4 regions of the Tumebacillus amylolyticus genome follow, and region 3 is predicted to be linked to each of the others. Evidence: riboswitches for the same ligand, from Rfam matches in the RefSeq annotation. Region 3 holds a riboswitch; each other region holds the start of a gene.
The links. Region 3 has a riboswitch for S-adenosylmethionine ahead of metX (homoserine O-acetyltransferase MetX). Riboswitches for the same ligand answer to the same signal wherever they lie in the genome.
Positions count from the first base shown of each region.

Region 1: it holds a riboswitch for S-adenosylmethionine, as region 3 does, so the genes downstream of both, metH (methionine synthase) here and metX (homoserine O-acetyltransferase MetX) in region 3, are expected to answer to the same signal.
Region 2: it holds a riboswitch for S-adenosylmethionine, as region 3 does, so the genes downstream of both, JJB07_RS07835 (2,3-diketo-5-methylthiopentyl-1-phosphate enolase) here and metX (homoserine O-acetyltransferase MetX) in region 3, are expected to answer to the same signal.
Region 4: it holds a riboswitch for S-adenosylmethionine, as region 3 does, so the genes downstream of both, JJB07_RS12640 (methionine ABC transporter ATP-binding protein) here and metX (homoserine O-acetyltransferase MetX) in region 3, are expected to answer to the same signal.

Region 1 covers NZ_JAEQNB010000003.1:436,575-444,327, reverse strand. The annotation lists gene metH (methionine synthase) at 1-2,719, opposite strand, end outside; SAM riboswitch class I at 2,819-2,917, opposite strand; gene yunB (sporulation protein YunB) at 3,034-3,750, shown strand; gene JJB07_RS12115 (HD domain-containing protein) at 3,816-4,463, shown strand; gene JJB07_RS12110 (NifU family protein) at 4,621-4,854, shown strand; gene trxA (thioredoxin) at 4,884-5,210, shown strand; gene JJB07_RS12100 (glutamate-1-semialdehyde 2,1-aminomutase) at 5,326-6,681, opposite strand; gene JJB07_RS12095 (RodZ family helix-turn-helix domain-containing protein) at 6,744-7,559, shown strand.
Region 2 covers NZ_JAEQNB010000002.1:182,716-190,468, forward strand. The annotation lists gene JJB07_RS07805 (APC family permease) at 1-759, opposite strand, end outside; gene JJB07_RS07810 (cupin domain-containing protein) at 756-1,079, opposite strand; gene JJB07_RS07815 (YqcI/YcgG family protein) at 1,095-1,874, opposite strand; gene JJB07_RS07820 (cupin domain-containing protein) at 2,041-2,595, opposite strand; gene JJB07_RS07825 (methylthioribulose 1-phosphate dehydratase) at 2,629-3,288, opposite strand; gene JJB07_RS07830 (2-hydroxy-3-keto-5-methylthiopentenyl-1-phosphate phosphatase) at 3,285-3,956, opposite strand; gene JJB07_RS07835 (2,3-diketo-5-methylthiopentyl-1-phosphate enolase) at 3,983-5,227, opposite strand; SAM riboswitch class I at 5,327-5,448, opposite strand; gene JJB07_RS07840 (pyridoxal phosphate-dependent aminotransferase) at 5,538-6,704, opposite strand; gene JJB07_RS07845 (C39 family peptidase) at 6,830-7,456, opposite strand; gene JJB07_RS07850 (PCYCGC motif-containing (lipo)protein) at 7,597-7,753, opposite strand, start outside.
Region 3 covers NZ_JAEQNB010000003.1:202,831-210,583, reverse strand. The annotation lists gene JJB07_RS11000 (aspartate kinase) at 1-752, shown strand, start outside; SAM riboswitch class I at 796-918, shown strand; gene JJB07_RS10995 (aspartate kinase) at 997-2,055, shown strand; SAM riboswitch class I at 2,110-2,233, shown strand; gene metX (homoserine O-acetyltransferase MetX) at 2,327-3,379, shown strand; gene JJB07_RS10985 (homoserine dehydrogenase) at 3,385-4,758, shown strand; gene JJB07_RS10980 (succinate dehydrogenase/fumarate reductase transmembrane subunit) at 5,111-5,722, shown strand; gene sdhA (succinate dehydrogenase flavoprotein subunit) at 5,759-7,537, shown strand; gene sdhB (succinate dehydrogenase iron-sulfur subunit) at 7,566-7,753, shown strand, end outside.
Region 4 covers NZ_JAEQNB010000003.1:552,102-559,854, forward strand. The annotation lists gene JJB07_RS12620 (DUF4855 domain-containing protein) at 1-576, opposite strand, end outside; gene JJB07_RS12625 (DUF4097 family beta strand repeat-containing protein) at 647-1,519, opposite strand; gene JJB07_RS12630 (MetQ/NlpA family ABC transporter substrate-binding protein) at 1,648-2,481, opposite strand; gene JJB07_RS12635 (methionine ABC transporter permease) at 2,516-3,187, opposite strand; gene JJB07_RS12640 (methionine ABC transporter ATP-binding protein) at 3,187-4,218, opposite strand; SAM riboswitch class I at 4,305-4,427, opposite strand; gene JJB07_RS12645 (beta strand repeat-containing protein) at 4,632-6,821, shown strand; gene JJB07_RS12650 (hypothetical protein) at 6,954-7,753, opposite strand, start outside.

The sequences.
Region 1 (7,753 bases), 230 kb from region 3:
AGTTCAGGTACGGTTGCAAGTGATCCACCGGGTAGTCGCGCAGGACGTGACGGTCGGTGTCAGGAGGGAGCAACACCGGGTGGGTCTGTTGGATGTGCGGCGAGCGATCCGGGATCTCAACGGCGACGGCGACTTCTTGGGCGACTGTCTTGTTCTCGAAATTCGCTCGGTCGCGGCGCTGGGTTTCGATGAGCGCCGGGAGTTCCTTCGGGTTGGTCAGTTTGTTGGCGAGGTCGAGACCGTCCATCGCGTCCTTGGCGTAGAGCACGAGGCCGTCGTACTCCGCTTGGATGCGGGTATAGGTGAATTTGCGGGTCAGTGCGGCACCGCCGACGAGCAGCGGCGCGTCGATGCCGGCCGCTTTCAAGTCCTGCGCCGTTGTGACCATCTGTTGCGCCGATTTGACGAGCAATCCGGAGAGTCCGATGGCGTCGGGCTTGTGTTCGCGAGCGGCGGCGATCAGGGTTTCCGGGCCGACTTTGATCCCGAGGTTGATGACTTCAAAGCCGTTGTTCGAGAGGATGATCTCGACTAGGTTTTTGCCGATGTCGTGGACGTCGCCTTTGACCGTGGCGAGCAGGATCTTGCCTTTGACCGCGCTGTCGGTCTTCTCCATGTGCGGCTCCAAGTGGGCGACGGCTGCTTTCATCGCTTCGGCCGATTGGAGAACTTCGGCGACGATCAACTCGTTGTTGTTGAAGAGACGGCCGACTTCTTCCATCCCGGTCATGAGGGGGCCGTTGATGATCTCCAAGGGTCTGTACTTGGTCAGCGCTTCGTCGAGGTCGGGGTAGAGGCCTTCCTTGGTGCCTTCGACGATGTAGGAGGCGAGACGTTCTTCCAACGTCAGCGTGGAAGCGTTGATGACCACTTTGACTTTTTTCTCACGGTAGAAGTCGGTGAAGGTGGCGAGCGTTGCGTCGTTGGTGTTGAAGAGCAACTCTTCGGACAGGCGGCGTTCTTCCTCCGGGATCGACGCATAGCGCTCCAATTTCTCGGAGTTGACGATGGCGTAGTCGAGGCCCGCTTTGGTGCAATGGTAGAGGAACACGGCGTTGAGCACTTCGCGACCGGCGCCCGGCAGACCGAACGAGATGTTGGAGACGCCGAGGATCGTTTGGCATTCGGGGAAGTGGTCTTTGATCAAACGAATTCCTTCTACCGTTTCCCGTGCCGAACCGATGTACTGCTCATCGCCGGTGCCGCACGGGAAGACCAGCGGGTCGAAGATCAGGTCGCGGGGGTCGAGTCCGTGATGGTTCACGAGCAAGTCGTAAGAGCGCTTGGCGACTTCCAGCTTGCGTTCGCGGGTGACGGCCATGCCTTGCTCGTCGATGGTGCCGACGACGATGGCAGCTCCGTACTTTTTGACGATGGGAACGATCGCGTCGAACTTTTCGGGGCCGTCCTCCAAGTTGACAGAGTTGAGCAGTGCTTTGCCTTGCGAGTATTTCAGCGCCATCTCGAACACGTCGAGGTTGGTGGAGTCGATCATGAGCGGCACTTTGACTTTTTTGGTGACGTACTTGAGGAATTCTTCAACGTCTCGGGCTTCGTCGCGGTCCGGATCGGCGAGGCAGATGTCGATGACGTGTGCGCCTTTTTTGACTTGGGCGCGGGCGATCTCGGACGCTTCCTCGTACTTGCCATCGACGATCAAGTTGCGGAACTTGCGGGAACCCAGCACGTTGGTGCGCTCGCCGACGATCAGCGGGCGGTTGTCCGGCTCCACGAAGACGGTTTCGATCCCGGAGACGGCCGGGCGGTGCGGTTCGGCGCTGGTGCGCGGTTTGAAATCTTGCAACGCTTCGTGGATGGCACGGATGTGATCCGGTGTGGTGCCGCAGCAACCGCCCGCGATGTTCAGCCAGCCTTTCTCTGCGAATCCGGCGAGTTTTTTGGCGAGGCTTTGCGGGGTCTCGTGGTAGTGACCGTTCTCGTCGGGGAGCCCGGCGTTCGGGTAGACGGAGACAGAGCAGGTCGCGAGTTCGGACAGTGTACGCAGATGGTCGCGCATGAATTCCGGGCCTGTTGCGCAGTTCAGGCCGACGGAGATCGGCTTCAAGTGTTCAAGCGAAATGTAGAACGACTCGATATTCTGACCTGCAAGCGTCGTCCCCATCGGTTCAATGGTGCCGGAGAGCATGACGGGGATCTCGATGCCGGTGTCTTGGAAAGCGCGTTGGATGGCAATGGCGCCCGCTTTGACGTTGAGGGTGTCTTGCACCGTTTCCAGGAGAAGCACGTCTGCGCCGGCGATCAACAGGGCGCGTGCTTGTTCATAGTAGGAGTCGGTCAAATCTTCGAACGTAATCCCGCCGGTGACCGAGAGGGTCTTGGTGGTCGGGCCCATCGCACCGGCGACGTAGCGCGGCCATTCCGGTGTGGAGTAGGAGTCTACCGCTTCTTTGGCGAGACGCACGGCTTCGATGTTGATCTCATGCGCGAGGTGTTGAAGATCGTATTCAGCGAGGACGACAGACGTAGCACCGAACGTGTTAGTTTCGATGATGTCGGCACCGGCCTCGAGGTAGGCTTCGTGAATGTTGCGAATGACGTCCGGGCGGGTGAGGACGAGGTTCTCGTTGCAACCGTCGAGCTCTTCACCGCCGAAGTCGTCCGGGGTCAAGTTTTCTCGTTGGAGCATCGTGCCCATCGCGCCGTCGAGGATGAGAATTTTTTGTTGCAATTGCTGTTGGATCGGGGTTTTGCTTGACATGTCGAATTCCTCCTCGGAGTAGCGGGCATAGAAAAAGCCCTCTTCGGTCTTGGGAGACGAGAAGAGGGCAGAAGTTGCAAAAAGGGGTGGATACCGCCACTCTTATCTTCCAAAGCGTACGCTTTGCTGGAATTAGCACCTGATCAATCGGTTGCCGAGGTATCAAAGGGCCAGTCCCTCCACCTCTCTGGATAAGAGAAAATAAATATTCAATTCGAAACACTTCACCAACAGTACCATTTCGATGACGCGTTTGTCAATCTTCTACCAACGGTGCGCGGGACATACACATGGAGGAGAAGGAGGGACGTCCGATGGCGATGAAGGTGGGCAGGAGGAAGCGTCTGAACTGGCGGCTCGTCCTGTTTCTTGTCTTGGTCATGATCGTGTTCTCCAGCGTGCAGACGATCTACTATTACGAAACGTCGATGCGTCCGCATCTGGAGCTCGCGGCTGAGAAATACGCCGAGCAGTATGCGGTCAAGGCGATCAACGATTCGATTTCCAAAAAAATTGCCAGCGTTGCCGACTACAATTTGCTGATGAACTTCCGGGAGGGGCCAAACGGCAAAGTCAGCGCCGGGTATTTCAACATGCAAGAAGCCACGCGTTTGCAGGCGCAAGTCACCGACTATATTCAAGGCGAGTTGTCGCATTCCAAGGAAGAGGAGATCTCCCTGCCGCTCGGAGTGGTGTATGAGAGTTCGATTCTGGCGGCGCTCGGGCCGGATATTCCCATCAAGATCCGCCCGATTACAATTGCCAAATCACAAGTGGGATATGAGACGCGCAATGCCGGCATCAACCAGACGGTGCATGTGCTGTATCTGGATCTCACGGTGGAAGAGACGATTGTCGTGCCGTTTTCCACGCATCCAAATGCAGTCAGCACGCGGGTACCGATCGCCTATCTGGTTATGGTCGGCGACGTGCCGCAGATGGTGTACAACGCGCAGGGGTCTGCCGTGGGGCAGACGAGTTCGCCGTTGCCGCCGCTTGAGTTGCCAAACCTCAACGAGCCAGCGAAGTAAAAAGCGCTCGCCTTGCTCGCTGTACCTTCTATTGGTAAGATGGGGAGCGGGAGGGAAGCATTTTTATGGAACGTACATGGATTTTGCAAGAGGCTGAAGCCTTCGTTCGTCAGGAATTGGGCGGAGACTCTTCCGGTCATGATGTCTGGCACATCGAGCGTGTGCGGCGCATGGCTGAACGGATCGCGCGCGTTGAGGGTGCGGACGTTTTTGTCTGCTCGCTTGCAGCACTGTTACACGACATCCCCGACGAGAAATTGAACGAAAGCCCCGAAGCCGGGATGAAAAAACTCACGAACTGGCTGGATGCGCACGACCTTGATGCGGACACACGCGCGCATCTCTTGGAGATCATCACGACGATGTCGTTCAAGGGCGGCAACCGCCCCCCGGTGCGGACGCTGGAAGGCCGAATCGTTCAAGATGCCGACCGTCTCGACGCCATCGGTGCGCTGGGCATCGCCCGCACGTTTGCGTATTCCGGTGCCAAGGGGCAACTCAGCCACGACCCGACCCTGCCGCTGCGCACCGACATGACGGCAGACGAGTATCGCAAGGGCAAGAGCACCGCTGTCAATCATTTCTATGAAAAACTGCTTTTGCTCAAAGCCCTCATGAACACCGACGCCGCCAAACAAATCGCCGAAGAGCGGCATCGTTATATGGAAGAGTTTTTGGAGCGGTTCCATGCGGAGTGGGAAGGACAGATGTAACGGAAGTCACAGACTTTCCAGTTCATTTTTCCTACAATACAAATACAATATGTTGAAGGCTTGCAACAGAATGGCCTTCACAAGTTCCGCCTATACTAGATGTGTATGGGCGTCAACCAACCGATAAAATGAACGATACCGATAGGAGGAATACATGATGGAAGATCTTCGCGCACGCGTACAGGAAGCACTTGATAAAATTCGCCCGGGTCTGCAATCCGATGGCGGCGACGCTGAATTGGTGGACGTTGATGCTGAAACCGGCATCGCTTCGATCCGCATGACCGGCGCTTGCGGCGGTTGCCCGATGAGCACCATGACCCTGAAAATGGGCATCGAGCGCACCGTTCGCGCAGCAGTACCGGAAATCAAAGAAGTCGTGGCTGTCTAAGCCAGACGACGAATTGGAGGGAATCAATCATGGCATCTGATCTCATTCAAACTGTAACCGACGCGAACTTTAACGAAGCAATTCAAGGCGACAAGCCGGTTCTCGTCGACTTCTGGGCTGCATGGTGCGGTCCGTGCAAAATGCTCGCTCCGGTCCTCGACGATCTCGCAGGCGAAGTTTCCGATAAGCTGACCATCGGCAAACTCAACGTCGACGAAAACCCGGCGACTTCGCAAAAGTTCGGCGTTATGTCCATCCCGACTCTGCTCGTTTTCAAAAACGGCGAAGTTGTGAAGACCCTCGTCGGCTACCAAAACAAAGCTCAACTGCTCGACAAACTGGCTGACGTTCTGTAAGCCGCGTTTGTTTGGGAAGAGAAGACCTGTCAGGCTGCGGCCTTGGCAGGTCTTTTTTATTATGAAAAAAGACCCTTCGACCCGCTTGTTTCCGGGCAGGTGAAGGGTCTTTTGTTTAGAGTTGGGCGAAGACTCGGTTGATCACGTCGATGGTGAAGTCGATGTCCGCTTGGGTGTGGGCGGTGGAAACGAACCACGCTTCGTACTTGGACGGTGCGAGCAGGACGCCTTCGTCGAGCAGGAGGTGGAAGAAGCGGGCGAATTTCTCGCCGTCAGCCGCTTGGGCATCGTCGTAGTTGCGCACCTCATGGTCGAGGAAGTACAGCGCGAACGCTCCGCCTACGCGGTTGAGGGTGACGGTGTGCCCGTGACGGGCTGCCGCTTGCAGGAGGGCCGCTTCCAGTTGAGCTCCGTAGTTGTCGAGGCGTTCGTAGGTTCCCTCATGTTGCAGTTCTTGGATGCAGGCGATCCCTGCCGCGATGGAAGCCGGGTTGCCTGCCATCGTGCCCGCTTGGTAGGCCGGGCCGAGCGGTGCGACTTTTTCCATGATGTCGATACGGCCGCCGTATGCGCCGATCGGGAGGCCGCCGCCGATGATTTTGCCAAGCGCGGTCATGTCCGGTTTGACGCCGAGCAGGTCTTGCGCACCGCCATAATGGAAACGGAACGCGGTGATGACTTCGTCGTAGATAACCAGCGCGCCGTAGCGATGAGCCAGTTCGTTGACGCCTTCGAGGAAGCCGGGGTCCGGGCGGACGATGCCGAAGTTGCCGACAATCGGTTCAACGAGGATGGCGGCGGTTTCAGCGCCCCATTTTTTCAGTGCGTCTTCGAATGCGGTGAGGTCGTTGAAGGGAATCGTGATCATGTCGTTGGCGATCGCTTGCGGGATCCCTGCCGAGTCCGGGATGCCGAGGGTCGAAGGACCGGAGCCAGCTGCGACCAGCACGAGGTCGGAGTGTCCGTGGTAACAGCCGGCGAACTTCATGATTTTGTTGCGGCCTGTGTAGGCGCGGGCGACGCGGATCGTCGTCATGACTGCTTCGGTGCCGGAGTTGACGAAGCGGACTTTTTCTAAGGAAGGAATCGCATCGCGAAGCATCGTGGCGAAGTCGATTTCCAGTTTGGTCGGAGTGCCGTAGAGGACACCGCTCTGGGCCGCTTGGGTGATCGCATCAGCGATGTGTTTGTTGCCGTGGCCGTGGATGAGCGGACCGTATGCGGCGAGATAGTCGATGTATCGGTTGCCGTCCACATCATAGAAGTGTGCGCCTTCGCCGCGTTCCATGAACACGGGAGCGCCGCCGCCGACCGCTTTGAACGAGCGGGACGGGGAGTTGACGCCGCCGACGATGACGTCTTGAGCTTTTTCGTAGAGGTGTTTGGATGTTTCTCTATTCAAGGGGTGTGCCACCTTTCGTGAATCATGTTGCCATTGTCCTATCGTACCAAAATGTGTGGCGACCGTCATTCCTGAAATGGCAGTTCCGAATCTATAAGCAACAAGAGGTGAAGTGAAACGGAGGAATTGTCATGAAGGTTTCGTGGAAAAAAGTTGTACTGGTCGCAGCACCGTTGGCCCTGGTGGTCGGAGGGGTGGGGTATGCGGTGACCGGAAGCACGACGACTTCGGCGAATGCAGATCAAGCTACAAACGCGAGCAACGTCTCTGCGCAAATTGTAAGTTCCGTCCCGTTGACGGCAGAAGAAGCGGCTCAATTGGGCAATGCGAAACCGGTCGCGGTGGCCGATGCGAGTGCTGTGACGCAGACTTCGACGGCGGGCGCATCGAGTGCAAGCCAAGCGGACAGTGTGGACCAAGAGACGCTGGATGCGAACAATCCGTTTGTTGTGCAACAGCCAACTGCTTCGGCAGCTCCGGTGACTGCTACCACGGCTTCCTCGGCCGGGGATGCCGTGGTGGCAAGCACGTTCCAATTGAATGCAGTGCGTAATCTGCACTTTGAAACGAACACGACGCAAGGCAGTTTGAAAGTGGAGTTCAAGCAAGAGGGCGGTACGTATAAGCTCGAAGGAGACCTCGGCGGTCGCAAGGTGGAGTTGCAGGGGGATCAAGCGGTGCAGATCATGAACAAATTGATGAGTGGTTTCCAGTTGCAAGACGCGCTGACGGCAACTCTGCAAGGCAAGCAAGTGCAACTCAACTCTCAAGTTCTCAATTCGATCCAGACGCTCGACATCGAAATGAACGACGGGCGCAAGATCGAATCCAAAGGCAAGCCGTCCAAAGGCAACAGTCCCAAAGACGAAGGCAAGCACGATAACGGAAAACACAAAGGCTGGGAAAAGCAAGAAGACAAAGGCAAGGGCAAGAAGCACGACGACTAAGGTAGGGCAATAGCACGAAGACTAAAGCAGGGTATATGGGCACGAAGTGAAGCAGTGTTTGTAGGCACTTTGAAAGACGGTGCATGTAGGTACTTTTTTTACAGTGCATTATAGGTGCTTGAATGACAGTGCTCGTTGGCAGTAGGTCTGACGATGTTTGGGGCACTTGCTTAGTGAAGGTAGTGTTATGAATG
Region 2 (7,753 bases), on a different contig from region 3:
CGCATCTGTCGGAGAGAGCGTCAATTGCACAGCGAGCGCAATCCCCAGATAGAGCACGATGACGCTCAAGAAACTGACGGTGACTGCAATCGGGAAGTCACGCTTGGGATTGCGGTACTCTTCCGCTGTGAACGACAGCATCTCCCACCCCGTGTAGGCAAAAAACACCATGCCCATCACCGAGAGTCCCTTCGTCCATTCCGAAATCGGCGCAACTCCGCTGCCTGCGTTCGTATCGCCAAAAATCAACGCAGCACCCGCGACGACAGCGAGCAAAACCACGAGGGTCACAGCCAAAATCTGCTGGATGCGCCCCGATACTTTGGCACCGAAGTAATTGACCAGCGCCGCCATGATCAACAGGCCGAAGGTCGCGGCGATTCCCGTGCCTTCCCCGCCGTTCACCGCCGCCGCAAAGTAATTGCCCCCCGTCGTGGCAATCGCCGGAATCCCGAGCGAGAACGTGCCGAGCAACAACACTTCGGTCGCCGCACCGGCCCGTCTGGAAAAACCGGCTTGCACGAAGCCCGCAATCCCCCCCGCACTCGGGAAGTTTGCCCCCAAGTAGGCGAAGATGACGAGGAGCGGGATGACGATCAGCGCGTCGACGATCCACGAATAGAGCGCCGCTCCGTTCGCTTGCTGATAGGCCAAGCCAGGGAGAACCAGCAGACCGCTTCCCACCACGATGGTGATGGCAAGACCGATAGCTTGTCCAACTGTCAGAGTTTTTGCCAGTTCTGTGGAGTTCTTGCTCATGCAGACTTCATCTCCATCAATTTAATGATGTAGAGACAGCCTTCATCTCCCGCGATGGAGGAATGCAAGGTACCTGCCGGAAGCAACAGACGATCTCCCGAATCACAAGTCCAAGACTGTTCCCCGATGGTGAACGTGATCGTGCCGTCGATAATCAACAGCGTTTCATCGACCGGATGCGTATGCGTGGGATGTTCGCGGTTCGGCGTATCCCGTTGAACTTCTACAGAACCGGTGATCGGCAACAATTCCATGACGGCTTCTTCCATGGTGACGCGAGAGCCGCGCACGATTTCCGGTGTGGCAAAGCGAGTGGTCATGATCTTACACTCCTTTTATTTTTTGTCGCCAAAGAGGGCGTGGAAAGGACATTTGGAAGGCGAGGTGTTCTCGTCGGTGATGAAGTATTGCTTCCATTCGCGGTTGGCTTCGCTGCCATACACGCCCATCGCCGGGTGAACTTCCACTTCGTCGTACTTGGCGAGACGTTGACGCACCAGCGCGCGGCCCTTCTCGCCTTTTTCCCCGTGCAGTTCTTCGAACACCCAGCGGGGTTGGAACGTCATGAGGAACGTCTTGGCGCTGCGGCTCTTGCGCTTTTCGTGCGCCGGCGTGTTGCAGACGACGAAAATCGGCTCCCCGTTGAAGCAGAATTCCCAGAGCGGGTCTTCCGTATCTTGCGGAATGTCGGCGGGCCAAGCTTGCGGATCATGAGCGTTCAAGAAGCGAAGCACGCTCCAGAACAGACTCTGATACTCCTCCATCGCAAGCTCTTCCTCAGACGGTTTGAAAAATGCAACAAACGAGGTGTTCCGGCCTAATTCACGGAACATCCGGGTGTACTCGACGAGTGCGTCGCGCAAGTTCAGCAGGTCATGTTCGTTGTAAGCGTCTTCAAAGAAAGAGTAGCAAAGCAGGTCCTTTTTGAACCCCTCTACTCCAAACACACAAGGGAACGGAGATTCTTCGGAGAGCAGATCGTGTTTCAAAGCATCGTACACGTCTCTCCCCCACTCGGGGATGTTCGCACCTTGCTGTTCGATGTCATTCCTTCTGAAAAGATTCTTGTTGTGAGTATCATGATGTTGGAGTTTGTCAGTAGATACTCGTTCCATTCCTGGCACCTCGTTTTTTTCTTTTATTATACGAAGTGAATTCTATATAGTCAAATAATAATTATATATTTTATGTAGGCTGGTAATAAATGCATTTTACAAATACGAAAAAAAGACCCCTTCGCTCGGCGGGAAGGGGTCTTTTTTGGATAAGAATATGCTATTTTTACAGCACTTTCGCTTTGTCGGTCGGGATCAGGCTCTCGTCATACACCGCGACCCAGCCGTCTTTGCTTTCGAAGATGCGGATCGCTTTGACTTTGCGCAGGTCGGTCAGCGTGAACCAGTGGCGGGTGTACGCCGGGACGGAGATCAGGTCGCCCGGGTAGAGGATGACGTCGTAGTAGGTGTCGTCGTTCGGGCCTTTGATCGTGAAAATGCCTTCGCCGTCGACGATGAAGCGAACTTCGTCCTCCGTGTGGTGGTGCTCGTCAACAAACTTCACGAGCAGGTCTTCAAGACCCGGCGTTTGCTTGGAGAGCACGACGATGTCTTGCGATTGGTAGCCGCGCTTTTCAGACAGGGCTTTAATCTCGGCGCCAAACACGTCGATGATCGCTTGTTGCAGTTCCGGAGTGACTTCGTAGGAGTCTTTCAGTTCGCCTTGCAGACGGGTGATGTCCCAGTTTTCGTAGATGATGCCTTGGGATTCCAGGTACTTCGCAACGTTCTCGGTGCCTTCGATCAACTCTTGCGATTCAACAAAACGGATCACTGCCATAGTTGAATACCCTCCTCTAATCTCTCGTCTCTCTTAGAGAGCCAGCCCGGCCAACGCATCGCGCTGCACGGACAGCTTCAAGAACATGTAATGGAACATCCACTCAAACGCCTGCACATGGCGTTTCGCGGCAAACACGTCCGCGCCCCATGCGTAAATCCCGTGGTTGCGAATCAACACAGCCGGGACTCGCGGGTCGAGCACTTCCCCGATCTCCGCCGCCAACTTCGGGATGTCGGCAAAGTTCTCCACGATCGGGATCTCAATCGCCGCGTTCTCTTCCCAAATGTTCAGCGCTTTGATCAGTTCCAACCCTTGAATGCGCAGCTTGCCTTGCTCGAACAGCAGATCCGAAATCAAGTTGTTGTACAGCGTGTGGACGTGCAGACAAGCTCCTGCTTCCGGCACGCGCTTGTAGACTTCGGCGTGAATCAACGTCTCCGCCGACGGCTTCAAGTTCGTCGGTTCGATGGCTTTGGAATCACCATCCACCGCCAAAATGTCGTGAATGGTGAGGTTTTCCTTGTCCTTGCCGCTTGCCGTTACGCCAAACACCAACGGCTCCCCGCTCAATTTGATCGACAAGTTGCCGGCCGTTGCCGGGAACCAGCCTTTGTTCGCAAAGTTTTTCGCCACGTCCACGAGCTCTTGGGCTACGCGGATGCGGTCTTCTTGGTTAAATGCGTAGGTCACTGGAAAACCTCCCCCTTCACGAGTTGTTGAATTACTTCCATCACGTCATAGAACGTCGAAAACGGTGCATGCGCAAGCCCGAGCGCTTCGCAGTCCTGCAGCAATTTTGAACGCGCGATGACAAAATCGGCAAGCTTCGCCGCCTGCAAGTCGGTAATGGAGTCGCCGATGACGATCTTGAACACATCTTCATCCGGAAACTGTCGCAACACCGACGGCTTGCACATGCCGCAGCCGTTCTCGCACTGCTCATCACACGCATGCGGCCACGTCACTTCAATCGTTTCGCCTGAGAAGTCACTGCCGTTGCAGTAGATCGGGTTCTCGATGGCAAACGGCTCCAACAACGGTTTGACAAAAAAGTCGATGCCGCCGCTCGTCACCCAGAAGTCGATCCCTTGCGCCTTGCAAAACTCCAAAAACTCCGGGAACCCCGCGCGAATCACCGCCACTTCCTGTGCATAGGCAGCGACGTCATCGCGGAGGGTGGAGGAAATTCCGTGGAACAGACGGCCCACGCCGGTCTGAATCGGAATCTCTTGGTGTAAAATCTGATCCTTGGTCGTCTCCCAACCCGGCGCACCGAACCGCTCCATGATCGTAATGATCATGTCGCGCTCGGTGATCGTGCCGTCAAAGTCACAGAAGATGGCGATGCGTTTGCTCATGAGTCCTCCTTCTTTCTACTTACCGATTATTTTTCCGTTCCTGTTTCGGACGGGTTGCCCCACAGATCGAGGGCCGTCCGAATCTCTTGAGAAGTTTCCGCCGCTTCGGAGAGTGTCTTGCCGTTCACAACGGCTGCAATTGCTGCGTTAAACGCACGACCGCCTGCCGCCGAACCGCCCGGATGACCGTGAACCCCGCCGCCTGCATTGATGATTTGGTCGTTGCCCAAATCACGATACAGATACGGAACCAGCCCCGGATGGATGCCCGCACTCGGAACCGGAATCGCACGCTTGAGAACGTGGTTCGGTTCGGTGAGAGCTTGTGCAATTTTCAACGTCTCGCCTCGCTCCAGCGCCACGGAGCCATAAGCGGACGGGTACAGACCGATGTCCGCCCCTGCGATGCGCATCAGTTGACCGAGCACGACATGTGCCGAGATACCGTACTGATGCGACGGATACAACGCGCCCGCGAGTGCCGGGTGCGCCATGATCGGAACGTTGACACGCGGGTCCTCTGCCAGTCGTTGCAACACGTCGTAGCCGTACGTCAGGACATTGAGCAACAACGCCGAAGCTCCTGCGTCCACGGCACGGCGTGCTTTTTCAAAAATCTCTGTGACCGGACCCGTCAAGTTCGCCGCATAGAGGGTGAATTTGCCCGTCTCTGCCTGCGCGCGTTCGGCAGCCGCGCGACACGCCGCGATCCGTTTTTCAAACGGTGCGTAGGTCTCGTCGAAGAAGATCTCGTCATCCTTGACCAAGTCCACACCGCCAAGTGCTTGTTGGTAAAAATGCTCCGCCAACGTCTCCGTGTCGTAGCCGATGACCGACTTGAAAATGCTCATGAGCAGCGGTCGGTCGTAGGCGTTCAGTTGTTCGCGCAGACCGTCGATGCCAAACTTCGGACCGGGGAACCGGCTTGCGAACGTCGGCGGGAGCTCGATGTCCACGAGGCGAATCATGCCGTCCATCGAGAGTTTGCCAAACACGGAGGTCAGCAGAGCCGGGATGTCCGGCGTGAAGTTGATGGTCGGGTACGCGATCGTAAGCATTGCTTGCTCCAAACCGTGCGGGTCGGTGCCGATCTGCTTCACATCGGCGACGTGTCCGAGGTGTTTTTGCATCGCGTCTTTGCGTGCGGCCGGCAAATCGGTCCAAGAGCCGACGGTGAGCCCGACTGCGATCCCGTTGGCTTTTTTCAGCCAGTCGGTGCCGGGTTTGCCGTGCGCCAGATAGGTTACGTGAACAAATTCTGCAGTTGTCATCCAAAAGGTCTCCTCTCGAATCCAAACCAAGAATCCATAAAAAAGCCCCTTTCTCATGAAACAAGAAAGAGGCGTTGCTTATATCATAAGCGTTCGTGCCTCTTATCTTTCAGGAACCATGAAACTTGGTGTATTCCTGTAGGAGGTAGCACCGTGTATGAAAAAACATACCGGTTGCCGGGCGTCATCGGGCCAGTCCCTCAGCCTGCTCTGGATAAGAAGTTCGTGCGTATTGTGTATGCAATTGTCTTGCAACTAGATGATATATTACAGGGTGTACCCCCTGCTGTCAATTCTTTTTTTGTATATGTTACAGGGACATTTTTACCATGCGGTCGACCGCTTCTTGCAAGCGTTGCTCGGAAGTCAAGAGACCCACTCGCACGTAGCCTTCGCCGCTGTCGCCAAATCCGTTCCCCGGTGCAACCATGACATGCGCTTTCTGAAGCAACAGGTCGGAGAATTCCAAGGACGTGAAGCCCTTGGGCACCGGTACCCAGGTGAAGAACGAACCCTTGGGCATCAGCACGTCCCACCCGGCCTCGCGCAAGCCGCCGACGAATACGTCACGACGACGCTGGTAGGTGGCCGCCAACTCGTGTACGCAGTCTTGCGGAGCGGTCAGCGCCGCGACCGCCGCACGCTGGATGAAAGCCGGAAGCGAAACGTAGTAATGGTCTTGGATCAAGTTGATCGCCGAGATGACGTCTTTGTTCCCCAGAGCAAAGCCTACGCGCCAGCCTGCCATGTTGTAGGTTTTGGAGAGCGTGTAAAATTCCACGCCGACTTCCTTCGCCCCCTCTGCTTGGAGGAACGAGACCGGTTTCTCCCCGTCAAAGCCGATGGCACCGTAAGCGAAGTCGGATGCGACGACGATGTTGTGCTTGCGGGCGAATTCGATCGTATCTTCATAGAAGGAAAGCGGAGCCGTTGCCGAAGTCGGGTTGTTCGGGTAGTTCAGGAACATGATCTTCGCTTTGTCGAGCTTGTCCTTGGGAATCTGCGAGTAGTCCGGGAGGAAGGCATTCTCACGGAGCAGCGGCATCATCACCATCTCTGCTTGAGCCAACGCCACACCCGACCAGTAGTCCGGGTAGCCCGGGTCCGGGACGAGCACGGCGTCGCCCGGGTTGCAGAGGCAGACCGGGAGTTCGACGAGGCCGGTCTTGCCGCCGAACAGGATCGCGACTTCCGTTGCCGGATCGAGGTCGACGTTGAATTCAGACTTGTACCATTGGGCGATGGCGATCTTGAGTTCGATCATGCCGGAGAACGGCGGGTATTTGTGCGTAATCGGGTCGAGCACTTCGGTGCGAAGCGATTCGACGATGTGCGGCGGCGTCGGCAGGTCCGGATTGCCTTGGCCGAGGTTGATTACGTCATTCCCTGCTGCGATGGAAGCGTTGACTTTCGCCACCATCGTGGAAAAAAATTGCGTCGGAAGAGACTGCAAACGATCCGCTTGCTTTATGTTCATGGGTAGGAGAAACCCCTTTCTCACAAAAATCATTCTTACTAACTATACAGCGAAGCCGTAAGAAAGAAAAGCAAAAAAGACAGCACAAACCCGAAGGAATGTGCTGTCTTTTTCTCATCTTCAAATTACTTGGAGTATACAACACCGCGGTACGGGGTGTAGGACAGACCGGTGTAGTAGCTCAGGGTGCGGGTTACGCCGCCTGCCGGGTCTTTGATCGTGAAGTCGGACGCAGATGCGCCGGTGGTTGCGTAGCCGGAGATGACGACGAAGTGCGTGCCGCCGGCCGGTTTGTTCATGCCGACGATGTACGGGTGGCCTGCGTCCAGAGCGGATTTCGCTGCGCTGTAGACGGTGCTCCATGCGGTCGGGGAGGACGTGGTCACGTGGTTGACGATCCCGGCGCCTGCCTTCGTGATGGCATCGCCGTAGACGAACGGGCAAGCGGAAGCGCCCATCTTGGAGTTCATTTGACCCGGGTCAATGGAAACGCCGTAATATTTGAAGACCATGGTAGCAGAAGTCAACGTGCAACCTGCTGCAGAGATGGTTTCCGCGCAAGATTGCATCGTTTGGCTGCTCCAAGTTTGGCCGGATTGGCTGTAGAGCGGCACTGCGAGAGATACGGATGCGGTGGTAACGGTGTTGACTTCGGAACCTGCCGAGATCGTTGCGATTCCGGTGTCTGCCATTGCCACTTGCGTGGTCAGGGTCATCGCTGCGGCGACGATTGCGATCAGTTTCTTTTTCATTGTAAAACCTCCCTATGTTCTGTAAATTTATTATATTATGGATAGATATCGTATTTCAATAGTGTTTTTGATATAGTTTGATAATTTTTTGAACAAAAAAAGGACCCCTTCCGCGTGGGAAGGGGTCCTTTTTTCCTATGTTAGGCTTGTGGCATGGGGGTCGGCGTGGGTTGTGCGTAGCCTTCTTTGTATTTGTTGTCGATGTACTGGCGAATGTCGAGTACGGTCTTGCCGGACTGCTTCATCTGCGCCGACTCGAGCGTGATGTTCATACAGGTGTCGCAACGGGTGCCGTGA
Region 3 (7,753 bases):
AAGCGGACTTATGCGAAATCTACACCGACGTGGACGGCGTCTATACCACCGACCCGCGCGTCGTGAAAGCAGCGAGCAAACTTTCGGCGATCTCCTACGATGAGATGCTGGAACTGGCGCACTTGGGAGCAGGCGTCCTGCATCCGCGCGCCGTCGAATTTGCGAAACAATACAACGTCGCGCTGATGGTGCGTTCGAGCTTCAATCACAATCCGGGTACGCTGGTAGAGGAGGTCGCAGCAATGGAACAAGGACAAATCGTACGAGGGATCGCTCACGACATGAACGTGGTCAAAGTCGGTCTGGTGGGTGTGCAAAGCCGCACCGGCAACTTGAAACGCATCTTCCAAGCATTGGCGGATCAAGCGGTCAACGTGGACATCATCGTCACATCGGTTGTGCATGACGAGCAATCGGACATCTCCTTCACGATTGGCGAGGACGATCTCGACACCACGCTGACGACGCTGAAATCGCAATTTCCGGATGTGCAACTCTCTGTGGAACAAAACTTGGCGAAAGTCTCCATCGTCGGCGCGGGCATGATCTCGAACCCGGGGGTTGCGGCGCAGATGTTTGCAACGCTTGCCGATGCGGGCATTTCGATCAAGATGGTTTCCACCTCGGAGATCAAAGTTTCGACCGTAATCGATCAAGATCGCGCACACCAAGCGGTGCAAGCTCTGCACACTTCGTTTGGGCTCGATTCTGTACAAGAAGCTGTCGTGGCAGGTCTTGACAGCCACGCATAGTCCGTGATAAAACAGGTAATAACTTCATAAACGTGATGATTCACTCTTATCGAGAGCGGCGGAGGGACTGGCCCGACGAAGCCCGGCAACCTCGTTCGTACCCACACGAACGAAGAGGTGCTAAATCCAGCAAGCGTGTGTACCGTACACGCTTGGCAGATAAGAGGTGGAATCCTGGATACAGGACCCCCTCTTTTTTATTTAAAAAGTGGGGGTTTTTTACGATCCGATGGAGGGATTCCCAATGACGATCTACGTACAAAAATTCGGCGGCACATCTGTCGCCGACGCAGAACGCATTCAAAAAGCGGCACGTCGTCTCGTTGAGACGGCACAGGCCGGGCACCAAGTCGTCGCCGTCGTCTCGGCGATGGGGCATACCACCGATCATTTGGTGGACTTGGCAGGTCTTCTGTCAGACAATCCGTCGCCGCGAGAAATTGATATGTTGCTCTCCACGGGGGAGCAGGTCACCTGCGCGCTGATGGCGATTGCCGTGCAGCAGTTGGGTGCGTCGAGCATCTCGCTCACCGGCGGGCTCGCGGGCATTCGCACGGAGTCTCACCACGGGCGTGCGCGGATCATCGACATCGACCCGACGCGCATCTGGGCCGAATTGGGGCAGGGCAAGATCGTCATCGTCGCCGGATTCCAAGGGTTGACCCCCTGTGGAGAGATCGCCACGCTCGGTCGAGGCGGTTCCGACACGACAGCCGTTGCGCTGGCAGGGGCGTTGGGTGCCGATCTGTGCGAAATCTACACCGACGTGGACGGTGTCTATACCACCGACCCGCGCATCGTCCCGCACGCACAGCGAATCAACGAGATTCCCTACGACGAGATGTGGGAATTGGCGCATCTCGGGGCGAACGTCCTGCACCCGCGGGCTGTTGAAGCGGCTCGCCGACACCGTGTTCCCGTGCGCGTGCGCTCCTCCTTCGAGTACGACGATCCGGGGACGCTGCTCACCTCGACGGTAGCGAATGCTCTAGCACTGCCCGTCTACGGGATCGCACTGGACCCCGACCTGCAATCCGGCTGGCCGGGAGACACGTTCGAAGCCGATGGTGACCTCGCCAAGATCTCAGTCGTCGCCGCGCCGCTGACCACAGGAGCCGAGCTGCACCCGCAGATTCGAGTTGCGCTGGAAGGGGCCGACATCTCGGTGCACGGCCTGCACGTCAGCGTCACCTGTTGCTCCTGTCTGGTGGAAAAAAGCCACGTCCACGAAGCGGTGCGTGTCTTGCACACCGCGCTGGGACTCGACGCGAAACGTACGAAAATTCTTGACACTTTTGAATGAAACGTGTTACAACATGGTAAGACTAGAAGTAAACAACAAAACCATAACGTGAAACTCTTATCGAGAGCGGCGGAGGGACTGGCCCGACGAAGCCCGGCAACCTCGTCTGTACACAACAGGCGAAGAGGTGCTAAATCCAGCAGACACGGCGTGTAGACGCCTGTCTGACAGATAAGAGGTGGACTGTACATACAGGACCTCCTCTTGTAATTCACAAGCAGGGGGTCTTTTTTATGCTCTCGAGAGAAAGGTTGGGATGAGGTTGACGGTGTTGGAGAAGTGTCGTACGAAGACGTTGGTGTTGCCTGAGTTCCGCTTGGAGAGCGGGGCGTTGTTGCGCGAAGTGAAGGTGTCGTATGAAGCGCACGGAACCTTGAACGAGACGGGGACGAATGCTGTCTTGGTCTGTCATGCGCTGACAGGAGACGCGCAGGCATCGCAATGGTGGAACGGCGTGGTTGGACCGAAGCAAGCGCTGGACACCGAGCGGTATTTTGTCATCTGCTCAAACGTGCTCGGCGGCTGCATCGGTTCAACGGGGCCGCAATCGGTGAACCCGGAGACGGGGCACCCTTACGGCAGTTCGTTTCCGACTGTGACGATTCGCGACATGGTTCACTTGCAACATCGGTTGCTGCAGGAACTCGGCGTTCCGAACTTGCACCTCGTCATCGGCGGTTCGATGGGCGGGCTGCAAGCGATCGAATGGGCGGTGACCTATCCATCGTTCGTGCGCCACTGCATCCCGATCGCCTCCGCTCAACAGCTCTCGGCGCTCGCCATCGCTTACAACGACGCGATGCGCACCGCGATCACCAACGACCCCGCCTGGAACGGAGGCGACTACTACGACGGTCCTGGCCCCCTGCAAGGCTTTGCCTTGGCACGCAAGATCGGTATGATTACCTACCGCTCCTATGAACTGTTCGAAGATCGCTTCGGGCGGGAGACGACACCGAACGCCGCTTCCTACCAGATCCAAAGCTACCTCGCCCACCACGGGCAGAAGTTGGTCAATCGATTCGATGCCGGCAGTTACCTCTGCTTGTTGAACGCAATGGACCATCACGACATCGGACGCGACCGTGGGGGCCTGCAGGAAGCCTTGCAGCGTATTACGGCAAACGTGCTGTGGGTTGGGATCGACAGTGACCGTTTGTACCCGTCAGTTGAACAGAGGGCCTGCTACGAGGCGTTGCTCCGAGCGGGCGTGAAGTGCGAGTATGCGGAAATCGCATCGGTGCATGGACACGATGCGTTTTTGATTGAAGCGGAGCAGACGTCGGAGACCGTAAAACGCTTTTTACAACGAGTGGAGGGATGATGAATATGACAGCAGAGAAAAAAGGCACGGTGCGCGTAGGAATTTTGGGCCTTGGCACGGTCGGCGGCGGTGTGTTCAAGACCCTCCACAGCAACCGGGAGACGATTCGAAAACGCACCGGGTACGAAGTGGAGGTCACGTCGATTCTCGTTCGCGACTTGGAAAAAGAGCGTCAGTTCGACATCGACGCAAGGCTGCTGACGCTTTATCCTGAAGATGTTTTGAACGCCGAATACGATGTGCTGATCGAAGTGATGGGCGGTCTGGAACCGGCGCGCACGGTGATCACGGAAGCCCTGCGCACCGGGCGCCACGTCATCACGGCGAACAAAGAACTGATGGCAAAACATGGTGCCGAATTGCTCGCCGTCGCCGAGCAAAGCGGTGCCCACCTGTTGTTTGAAGCGAGTGTTGCCGGGGGCATTCCGGTCATTCGCATGTTGCAGGGCTACTTGACGGCAAACCGTGTCAAGGGAATTTCCGGCATTCTGAACGGCACGTGCAACTACATTTTGACCGAGATGGGCAGCACGGGGCGCGAGTACGCCGACATCTTGGAAGACGCCAAAGCGCTCGGCTATGCAGAAGCCGATCCGACCTCAGACGTCGAGGGCTTCGATGCTGCTTACAAACTCGCGATCCTCACCAACCTCGCGTACGAAGCGGAAGTTGACCTCGCGCAGATCGAACGCGTGGGCATCACCTCTCTGCAAGCGGCCGATCTCGAACTGGCGGAACGCCTGGGCTACTCGATCAAACTGATCGGCAACGCGCGCGAGACAGACGATGGCTTGCAGCTCTCCGTACGCCCGCGCTTGTTGCCCAAAGCCCATCCGCTGGCGAACATCAACGACGTGTTCAACGCCGTCACGATCCAAGCGGACGTCGTGGGCGAGTTGACGTTCTCCGGTCGCGGGGCAGGGGAATTCCCGACGGCCAGCGCCGTGATCGAAGACTTGACCGCGCTGCTGTGCGGAGAGAGCTCCATTCGCCGTCCGTCGTGGAAACGCCGCATCTCAGGCGACGCCGGAGCGAAAAAAGCGCAAGGCAACGCTTGGTACTTGTCCTATTGTTGTCGCCCGGATGACGTGCAGGAAATCGAAGTGAAAGTGGTCGAAAGCCTGCTCACCCAAGGCGCGTTCCTCAATGCTCGCGGAGAAGTGGCACAAAAAAACGGTCTCGTGCGCCAAGGTTGGCTGGTAGGGGGCGTGTCGGAGCAGGAACTGCAACAAACTTTACAAACACTCTACAAAACAGGGGCAAATGAGCGTACAGCCGTGCTCCTGCCGGTTGAAGGGGAAATTGTACCGGGTGTAGAATGGAAGCAACAAGTTCCTTCGATTAACGAAGCGTTGCTTTCCGTTCGACATGCATGGTAGCACACCCGGCTGTCAGGTCATGCTACAGGAGCATGACCTTTCCTTTTGTGTCCCATACTAGGCATACTGTGGGAACCTGCAAATTCGTTGAAAGATTGTATTTGGCGGAGCAATTCGACAGTATACGTCGAATGGTGTCAAGGTATGTGTGACAGTTTCTTGACATGACTTCTGCCAAAACAGTACAATTTATAAAGCGTTAACAGGCCGCCGGAGCCCCTCCGGGAGGTCCATCAAAGGGGGGCGCATGATATCGGTTTCATTGGGAGCGTAAAATCGGGTATGTGATAGATTGCACGTACCGGGGAAGCACGGCCGTGTACACACGGCTATTTTCGGAAGGAGGATCTATGTGGCAAACAATCAAGTAAACCGAGACTTTCTGTTCCGTCGTTTGCACAGTCTGCTCGGGGTAGTACCTATCACTTTGTTCTTGTTCATCCATTTGACCATGAACGCATTCGCAACCAAAGGTGCAGAGGCGTTCAATGAAAAAGCGGGCATGTTGGAGAGCATGCCGTTCCTGCCGATCATCGAGTGGGTGTTCATTTTCTTGCCGCTCCTGTACCACGGCGTCTACGGCATGTATGTGGCGTACACCTCCGGGTACAACGGTTCCAAGTATTCTTGGGGCCGCAACGTGATGTTCACCCTGCAACGCGTTTCGGGTGTCATCACCTTCATCTTCATCCTGTACCATCTCTGGACTGCTAAGATCTTGCCGGATGGTCCGACGTATGACATGGTTCACCAGATCCTGACCAATCCGCTGCAATACGCTTTCATGATCATCGGTACCGTTTGTGCCGTCTTCCACCTTGCGAACGGCCTCTGGGGCTTCTTGATCCATTGGGGCGTCACTGTCGGCCCGCGTGCACAGCGCGTATCCGCATACGTGCTGATGGGCTTGTTCGTCGTGCTGTCCGCTGTCGGCGTGTCCGCACTGGTGGCATTCCACGGTTAATCGTCGTAGGCAATCGCACAGTTAGGAGGAAATGCAATGAGCAACCAACGCATCATCGTCGTCGGGGGCGGTCTGGCAGGCTTGATGGCAACCATCAAGTGCTGTGAAGACGGCATCCCGGTTGACTTGTTCTCGTTAGTACCTGTTAAACGTTCCCACTCAGTGTGCGCACAGGGTGGCATCAACGGCGCCGTCAACACCAAGGGTGAGGGTGACTCCCCGTGGGAACACTTTGACGACACCGTTTACGGTGGCGACTTCCTCGCCAACCAACCGCCGGTCAAAGCAATGTGTGACGCTGCGCCGGGCATCATCCACCTCATGGACCGTATGGGCGTTATGTTCAACCGTACTCCGGAAGGTCTGCTGGACTTCCGTCGTTTCGGCGGCACCCAATACCACCGTACCGCGTTCGCGGGCGCAACCACCGGCCAACAGTTGCTGTACGCGCTCGACGAGCAAGTGCGCCGTTTCGAGTCCCAAGGTCTCGTTCAAAAGTATGAAGGCTGGGAATTCCTCTCCGCAATCCTCGATGACGAAGGCGTTTGCCGCGGCATCACCGCACAGGACCTGCGTTCGATGGAAATCCAATCCTTCACCGGCGACGCTGTGATCATGGCAACCGGCGGCCCGGGCCTCGTGTTCGGCCGTTCCACCAACTCGATCATCAACACCGGTACCGCGGCATCCGCGCTCTACCAACAAGGTGTCAAATACGCGAACGGCGAGTTCATCCAGATTCACCCGACTGCGATCCCGGGCGACGACAAACTGCGTCTGATGTCCGAGTCCGCTCGTGGTGAAGGGGGTCGCGTCTGGACGTACAAGGACGGCAAACCGTGGTACTTCCTCGAAGAAAAATACCCGGCATACGGCAACCTCGTTCCGCGTGACATCGCAACTCGTGAGATCTTCTCCGTCTGCGTAGACCAAGGCCTCGGCATCAACGGCGAGAACATGGTGTACCTCGACGTGTCGCACATTCCGAAGGAAGTTCTCGACGTCAAACTTGGCGGGATCATGGAGATCTACGAGAAGTTTGCCGGCGACGACCCGCGCAAAGTCCCGATGAAGATCTTCCCGGCTGTCCACTATTCGATGGGCGGCATGTGGGTCGATTTCGTCGACGATCACAAGAACGGCCGTTACAACCAAATGACCAACATCCCGGGCCTCTTCGCAGCGGGCGAGTGCGAATACCAGTACCACGGTGCAAACCGTCTGGGCGCGAACTCCTTGCTCTCCGCGATCTTCGGCGGTATGGTCACCGGCCCGTCGGCTGTTAAGTACGCGAAAGGCCTCAAGAAGTCTTCCGCCGATCTCGACAAGTCTGTGTTCGAAACCGAACGCACCAAGCAAGAGCAGAAGTACGAGTCGATCCTCAAGATGGAGGGTACGGAGAACCCGTACGCGCTGCATCGTGAGCTCGGCCAAATCATGACCGACAACATGACCGTCGTTCGCTACAACGATCGCCTCAAGAAAACCGAAGAGAAGATCGTCGAACTGATGGAACGTTTCAAGAACATCGGCATGGCTGACAAGTCCCGTTGGGAGAACATGATGGCACCGTTCACCCGCCAACTGTGGAACATGCTTGAACTGGCACGGGCGATGACCGTCTCCGCACTGCTCCGTGACGAATCCCGCGGTGCGCACTACAAACCGGACTTCCCGGAACGTAACGACGAGCGCTATTTGAAGTCCTCCATCGCTTCTTGGACTCCGGACGGCCCGGTCGTTTCCTACGAAGAAGTCGATGTCTCCCTGATCGAGCCGCGTCTGCGCAACTACGCAGTCGACAAGCATTCCTAAGAAATAGAGTAGAAAGGAGGAGACAGAAATGAGCACAAAAGAAATTCACCTGATCATTGAACGCCAAGACCGTCAGGACGGCCAAGCCTACACGGAGGAATTCCGCGTTCCGTACCGTCCGAACATGAACGTCATCGCTTGCCTGATGGAGATTCAGCGCAGCCCGAAAAACTCTTCCGGCAAGGATGTTGCACCGGTCGCTTGGGAATCGAACTG
Region 4 (7,753 bases), 350 kb from region 3:
TCCGTGTGTGGCGGCGTTGATCACGTAGATGTCGCCACGGTCAGTCAAGAGATAGAGGTAGCCGTCCACATACGTCATGTTGTGCCCGTAAGGAGTCGGGGCGTCCCAGGCATCCACGACCGTTCCGTCCTTGTGCAAACGCTGAATCTTGCCGTCTCCGTTGTAGTAGACAAACAAATCGTCGCCCTTGCCGGTGGCGATGCCTTGGATGTTGTTCGACGGCTTCGTTGACGGGGAGAAATGACGAACTTCACGTCCGGAATCCGGGTCGACCTCCCAGATCGAGCCGTCCTCGCGGGCGGTGACGTACACGCGATGGGTGCCCGTGACGGGAGCCATGCCGAATACGTTTTTCGCCGACAAATCTGTATAGCGAATCCATTCCGCTCGCTTCTCCCCCGGAGCTAACGAGCGTTCGAGAGCCACTTGCTGCGGATGGTAGAAACCGTTCCCCTGGGTTGTGACGATGTCGAGTCCCGTGATGGTAAACGCACCAGAGGCCGACGCCATTAACGTCGGCCCGAGGAGAGCGGTGGATAAGAAGAGCGGCAATAATGCTTTGATTTTCACGTTCATGTTCGATCCCCCGCGATTCTGCAAAATGTCATGGGGGTGATTTCGACGTTTTTCGCACGCTTTCCTGCTCTTAGGAATGGTTGACTTCAATCCCGCCCGCCGAGGTATGGATGTCGATCAGATTCGTGCCTTGACCTGTGGTGACGGTGAGTTTTTGCGAGAAGCCGGACGTTTGCACCGGCAGGGCGTTGCCGGTGATGCGGCCGGCGCTGGTATGCAGTTTGTACATCGCATCGGTGTTTGTCGGAACGCGCATCTCGACGCTTCCGTTGCTCGTATTGAGCGACCATGTGCCTTGGAGTTGTACCTGCTGGTTGACTTTGATCTGGCCGTTGTGCGTGCTGACCGTCACGCTTTGCCCGCAGTCGCGCAGGAGAACTTGGCCGTTGTGCGTATGGGCGTTGATTTTCTCCGTGACTTTGTCGAGATCGAGCATGCCGTTGTGCGAGGTGACGTCCACCGGGCCGTCGATGCGCAAGATCTCGACGTGGCCGTTGTGGGTGTGCGCTTCGACTTTTCCTTCGACATCGACGATGCGCAGCGCACCGTTCGACGTGTGGGCATCGACGTCGCCGTTGAACATCTCGACTTCAATGAAGCCGTTGTGCGTTTTCAAGTAGGCGGACGTGAGAGCGGCCGGGACGTTCAGCGTGACATCGATTCGTACATGCGGGCCGAGGAACCAACTGTGTGTGTGCTCCTGCTCGAACTTCACTTCGGAACCGAATTGACGCAGCTTCCAGAAGTTCTCCATCGGAGCTTTTTCGTCGCCGCGAATGCGCACGCGAATCTCCGCTTGGACATGCGGTTGATCCCAGGTACGCACGGCGATTTCGCCGTTGTGGATATGAACGTTCAAGCGGGTCGTGCCGGCGACCGGGGTCAGCTCCACCGTTTTGGTTTCGTCTTTGGTCAACGTGAGTCCGAGCAGTGCTTTCAACATGTTTGTTTCCTCCTTCGGGGGTCCTGTTCTTGTTGTCCTCATTGTACCGCCCGGCGAAAAAAAAAGGCTCCGTCTGCAGACGGAACCTCTCCTCCTCCCTGCGAGGGGAGTCTGTTTCTACTATAGACTTAGAACGCCGGGATGATCGAGCCTTGGTATTTGTCTTCGATGAACTTCTTCGCTTCCGGAGAGTTCAGAGCTTTGGCGAGTTTTTTCAGCGCTTCGTTGTCCTTGTCCTTGGTGTTGACGGTCAGAACGTTTGCGTACGGGGAATCTTTGTCTTCAATGATAAGGGCGTCTTTGGTCGGGACGAGTTTCGCTTCCAGCGCGTAGTTGGTGTTGATCATCGCGAGGTCCACTTCCGGCAGAACACGCGGGAGCATGGCAGCTTCGAGTTCTTTGAACTTGAAGTTTTTCTTGTTTTCGGTGATGTCTTTGAGGGTGCCGGAGATGCCGACGCCGTCTTTGAGCTTGATCAAGCCTTTTTTATCGAGCAGGGCGAGGACGCGGCCTTCGTTGGTGACGTCGTTCGGGAGCGCGATGCTTGCGCCGTCCGGCAGATCGTTTACGTTTTTGTACTTCTTGGAGTAGCCGCCGATCGGTTCAACGTGAACCGGGGTCAGCGCGGTGAGGTCAAGTTTGTGTTCCTTCGCGAAGGAATCTTGGTACGGAACGTGTTGGAAGAAGTTCGCATCGAGCGTCCCGTCTGCCAATTTCAAGTTCGGTTGCACGTAGTCGTTGAAGGTGACGATGTCGAGCTTCACGCCTTCCTTCTCCAGTTGCGGTGCGATCGCTTTGAGGATTTCTTCGTGCGGAACCGGAGAAGCGCCGACTTTCAGGGTGACGACTTTGTTGCCGCCGTCGGTGGTGGAGCCTGCCGTATCGTTTTTCGCAGAAGTGCCGCAGCCGACGAGGGAAGCGGAGAGCAACAGAGAGACAGCGCCGAGGATCAATTTTTTCATGGGTGGAATCATCCTTTCAGGAGTAGGGTTTCTTTTATTTGCGGTTGAAGCGACGGACGAGTTTGTCGCCGACACTTTGGAACACTTGGACCAGAACGATCATGATGACGGTGGTGACGATCATAACGTCCGTTTGGAATCGTTGGTACCCGTAGCGAATCGCGAGGTCGCCCAGACCGCCGCCGCCGATGACACCCGCCATCGCGGTGTAGCCCACGAGTGCGACGAGCGTAATCGTGATGCCGGCGACGATGCCGGAGCGAGCTTCGGGAAGCAAGACCCGTGCGATGATCTGCCAAGTCGTGGCTCCCATCGATTGCGACATTTCGATGACGCCTTTGTCAACCTCCCGAAGTGAAACTTCCACCAAGCGGGCGAAAAACGGCGCGCTGCCGATCACCAGCGGTGGAATCGCCGCCGTCACCCCGATGGAGGTCCCGACGAGAATCTGCGTGAACGGAATCAGCATGATCATCAAGATGATGAACGGAATGGAGCGGAAGATGTTGATGATAAAACTCAGGACGGCGTAGACCCCGCGGTTTTGCAACAAGTGACCCGGTGAGGTCAAGACAACCAAGATGCCAAGCGGCAAACCGATCAGTGCGGTGAACAGCGTCGAGAGCGAAACCATGTACATCGTCTCGCCGAGCGCTTTCCAGATATCCGTCCAATCGACGTTGACGAACAGTTCCTTGAAATCCATTACAGCAGCACCTCCACTTGCAAGCCTCGTGCTCGCAGTTGTTGCACCGCATCCCGTGCGTCGGCCGGTTCCCCCGTGATCTCCAACACCAAGCGCCCGAACGGGGTGTCCTTGATGCGGTTGATCGTGCCATGCAAGATGTTGAACTGAACGGGGAGCGACTGCAAAACTTGGAACATCACCGGCTGGAACGTGGTGTCGCCGAGGAACGAGACTTGCACGACTTGGTGGCGATTGCGCTCTGACTCCGGCATGACGCGGTATTGCTCCAAGAGCTCCAACGGGAAGTCGAAATCGCTGACTTGCTCGACGAACTCCTCCGTGATGCGCTGCTTCGGGTTGAGGAACACGTCTGCAACGGGGCCGAGTTCCACGATCTCGCCGTCGTCGATGACGCCGACTCGGTCGCAAATTTCGCGGATGACGTGCATTTCGTGCGTGATCAACACGATGGTGAGGTGAAGTTTTTTGTTGATGTCGCCCAGCAGTTTCAAGATCGACTGGGTGGTCATCGGGTCGAGTGCTGACGTGGCTTCGTCGCAGAGCAAGACTTTCGGGTCGTTGGCGAGTGCGCGGGCGATGCCGACGCGTTGTTTTTGTCCGCCGGAGAGTTGCGCCGGGTATTTTTTCGCGTGGTCCGTGAGGCCGACGAGGTCGAGCAGTTCACGGACTTTTTTATCGACGTCGCTCTTCGAACGCTTGGTGAGGCGCAGTGGGAAGGCGATGTTTTCGTAGATGGTTGCGGACGAGAGCAAGTTGAAATGTTGGAAGATCATCCCGATCTCGCGGCGCGCCGTTTGCAATTCGGACGAGGTCAGTTGTGTCAGATCTTGGCCGTTCACGATGACCGAGCCGGATGTCGGTTTCTCCAGCAAGTTGATACAGCGGATCAGCGTGGACTTCCCCGCGCCGGAATGGCCGATGATTCCAAAAATTTCGCCGCGTTCGATGGTGAGATCGATTTTTTTCAGCGCGGTGATCGATTTTTTGTCTACGATGTAATCTTTGCGAAGATTTTGCAAGATGATCACCGTGGTCCCTCCTTCGTTATGGTCCGGGATAATAAAAAAGTGCCCTTCAACAGTGAAGGACACAAATGCACATGGCGGATTCGCGTCTCTCATCTGTCAAGACTGTACAGTCTTACAGGAATTGGCACCATTTCACTCAACCTTGTACGGTTGTCATGACGGTTGCCGAGGTTTCATCGGGCCAGCCCCTCCACCTCTCTGGATAAGAGAACAATATTAAGTTATTCGGTCGGAATTAATGGTTTTGACTCTTGACTACAGGTTGGAGTATACCATCCTGAGAAAAAGACCGTCAAGCGTTTTTTTCTCCTCCAAATCTTTCAGCGTGTGAGAGAGTCGGTGTGCGGTGATGCTAAGTTCGGATTGGTGGCGAGCCCGTCCACACTATAGAACGCCCCGAGGAGGTAGACACTTTGAAAAAGGTAACGACTCTAGCTGGCGTTTTTCTCCTGTCCTCATCTCTGCTTGCAGGCTGTACGAATCAGGCGGCACCGAACGGGTCGCCGGATGGAAAGAACGAGACGTATGACACCTCTCGCGGCGGCAAAGTTCTCGACACTCGTGATCCGCGGTATACTCCGCGCAATCTGACGCCTGATCGTGCGAACAACATGAACATTCGCGGGTACAGTGCGGCAGATCGCGGCGGGCGTATGAACGGATTGACGACGGGGAATCGCGGGACTGCAACGGGCGATCTGAACGCTCATGCCGACCCGCAATTGGCGAATCGGATCGCGTCGATTCCCGGTGTGTCGAGTGCGCGTGTCATTGTGAACGGCAACACGGCGTATGTGGCTGTGAATTCTCCGACCAACCGTCATGCGATTACGAAGCAAGGGGTCACGACGAAAAGTATCACGGGCAGCCGCGATACGGGGACGACTTCGCTGAATGACCATCGTGTGCAAGGGCCGGTGGGCACTTCGACCACGAAGGGTGCAGGCACTCCGGTGCAAGTTGGCAAGTCGGGGACGAATACGGCGGCGAGCAACAACAACACCGGGATCATGCGCGGGACCGGTTTGTCGATGCCGTACGCATTGGTTTCGCCGCCGATTGCCAACGTCGGGGGGACGAATTCTCCGTCGATCAAGAGCAACAACCAGACGGGCTATGGCGTGTATGGCGGTGGTGCCAATACGGGCATGAGCGGCTACGGCAACTCGGGCACGGCGACAGGCACCAATACGTCGAACTACAACTCGTTGAACACGGGGAATGCTGTGAACGGGCAAGGTTCTGTGTTTAACGGGAATGGGTATGCGAATTCCTACAGCAATCCGTACGGTGCTTCGACGTATGGGACCTCTGGTACGGCCGGCACTTACGGTGCGGGGTCCAATGCAGGTACGTATGGAACTGTCGGCGGCACCGGGAAAGTTTCCGGAACCGGCAATCCGGGGACGGTTGGGTATCTGAACGGGTACGCAAACGGGACGAATACCACAGGCAACAATTCGGGAACCTATGGTTCCAGCAACTACGGCACGTACGGGGCCGGGACGAACTACGGCACGACTTATGGGCGTGACGAAATGCGCGGCAATCGTGCAGGGACCGGTACGAATTACGGCACCTATGGCACGGGAACAGGCACGAACTCCGGAACTTCTGGGGCGGGGTCTAGCAACAATTACGGCACCTATGGTACGGGGGCCGGTACGAATTACGGAACTTATGGTACGGGCTCTAGCAACAATTACGGCACCTATGGTACGGGGGCCGGTACGAATTACGGTACGTACGGTGCAGGTACTCCCTCGAATTACTCGGGCACCTATGGTACGGGGACTGGGACGACTTCCGGCACGTACGGCACCACCGGTACGGGGACTCGTACCTCGGGGGCCAATATGGGCTCGACGTACAGCGGTTCCAAGTCAGGGGCTCGCGCGTACGGGATGACCGGCGGCGGCACGGCAGGTACTGCGGGGGTTGCAGGTTCCAACGCCGGCATCTATGGCTCCAACGGGGCTTCGTCCGGCAATGGCTCCAACAACACCTACGGCCTGTACAGCTCCTCCACGGGAGCCGGCAACCTGAACGTCTGGTCGGACAACACCATGTCCGACGACCTCCGCGCTCAGATCGTCCAAGCTGTTCGCCAAGCAAATCCGTCGATCAAAAACGTCTACGTCACCGCTTCGCCGTCTCTCATGAATCGCTTCAATCAATACCTGAGCGGCACCAAAAACGCCGGCACCAACGCGGTGCGCAACGCAGGCGGTGCCACGACGAACGCCGTTCGTAACTTCGCAGGCACTGCTGCGTACACCGGCCAAAACTTCTTCAACGACATCCGCACCGGGTTCCGCAACGTGACTTCGAACATCACCAACCGTGTAACAGGCCATACCACGAACTACAACATGGGCACGACCTCCGGCGCAGGCACCGGCCAAACGTCCGGAGCAGGCACGATGTCTCGTGGCGGCATGACCACCAATGGTTCCTCTCAATCCGGCACCTTGGGCACCCAAGGCACACCGATGGGTGGCTCCAATACCGGTTCTGCAGGATTCGGCACCACGCCGAGCGGTTCGACCACCGGCAACGGGGCAGGCGTTCCGTCCAACAACGGTACTTGGATGAACCGCTAACCAGGATCTGCACCAATTGCACCAAGTGAAAAAGACCTCGTCCCCTCGCGGACGAGGTCTTTTTTTCCCCGCTGACGTCCGAAAAAACGCCACTTGCTCGCGGGGAGCAAGTGGCGTTTTTTTCAAAAAGCCTTACAGGAAATCTCGGCGCTCCAAGTGCATGTCTCCGATGTGGTAGTCGGCATGGTTCATCGTGAACGAGATGTTCTCCGCATCGCCCAACTCCCCGAACGTCCGCGCCAACATCTTGGCGACTTCGTTGGCTTCCTCGTCATCCGGACGCTCCCAGAATTCCACGCGGCCGGAAATGTTGTCGCCAATCTCATCGACCGACACGAGGCCCAGCGTATAATGTTCGTCGTCATGCAAGTGGTATTTCGTATGCTCCCCCTTGCGATACGCGACGGAGAGGTGGAACGCTTCGTCATCTTCATCTGCGTCCGTTTCGTAGAAGATCTCGTCGTCTTCGTCATCGTCAGCAAACTCGATGCTGCTGCCGATATCCAGATCGTCGAATTCCATCACGTCTTCGTCTTCGCAGTCTTCGTCTTCGCAGTCTTCCTCCTCGTCCTCATCAAACGCATCGACGAACTCCAAGTTCTCCTCGTAGGCGTCGATCTCGTCGTCCTCTTGGACCGTCTCCACCGAAAGAACTTCGAACGGCTCCATCTCAATCATCGACGAGATGTCTCCGTAGACCATGACCACCGAGCTGTCTTCTACGCCAAGCGCTGCGTTCAAATGCTCGATGTAGGTGCGGACCTCCTCGGTGACGAGTTCCATGTCGTCCTCTGACACCGATTTGGTGTCGATCTGGATCGTGCCTGTCAGCACATCCCCTTCACGGTAGACGAGGTACACATCTCCTGCCCAGTTGTCGTTGAGGTAGATGCTGACCGTTTCTCCACCCGGCGTACGCAATTCAGGCTTCA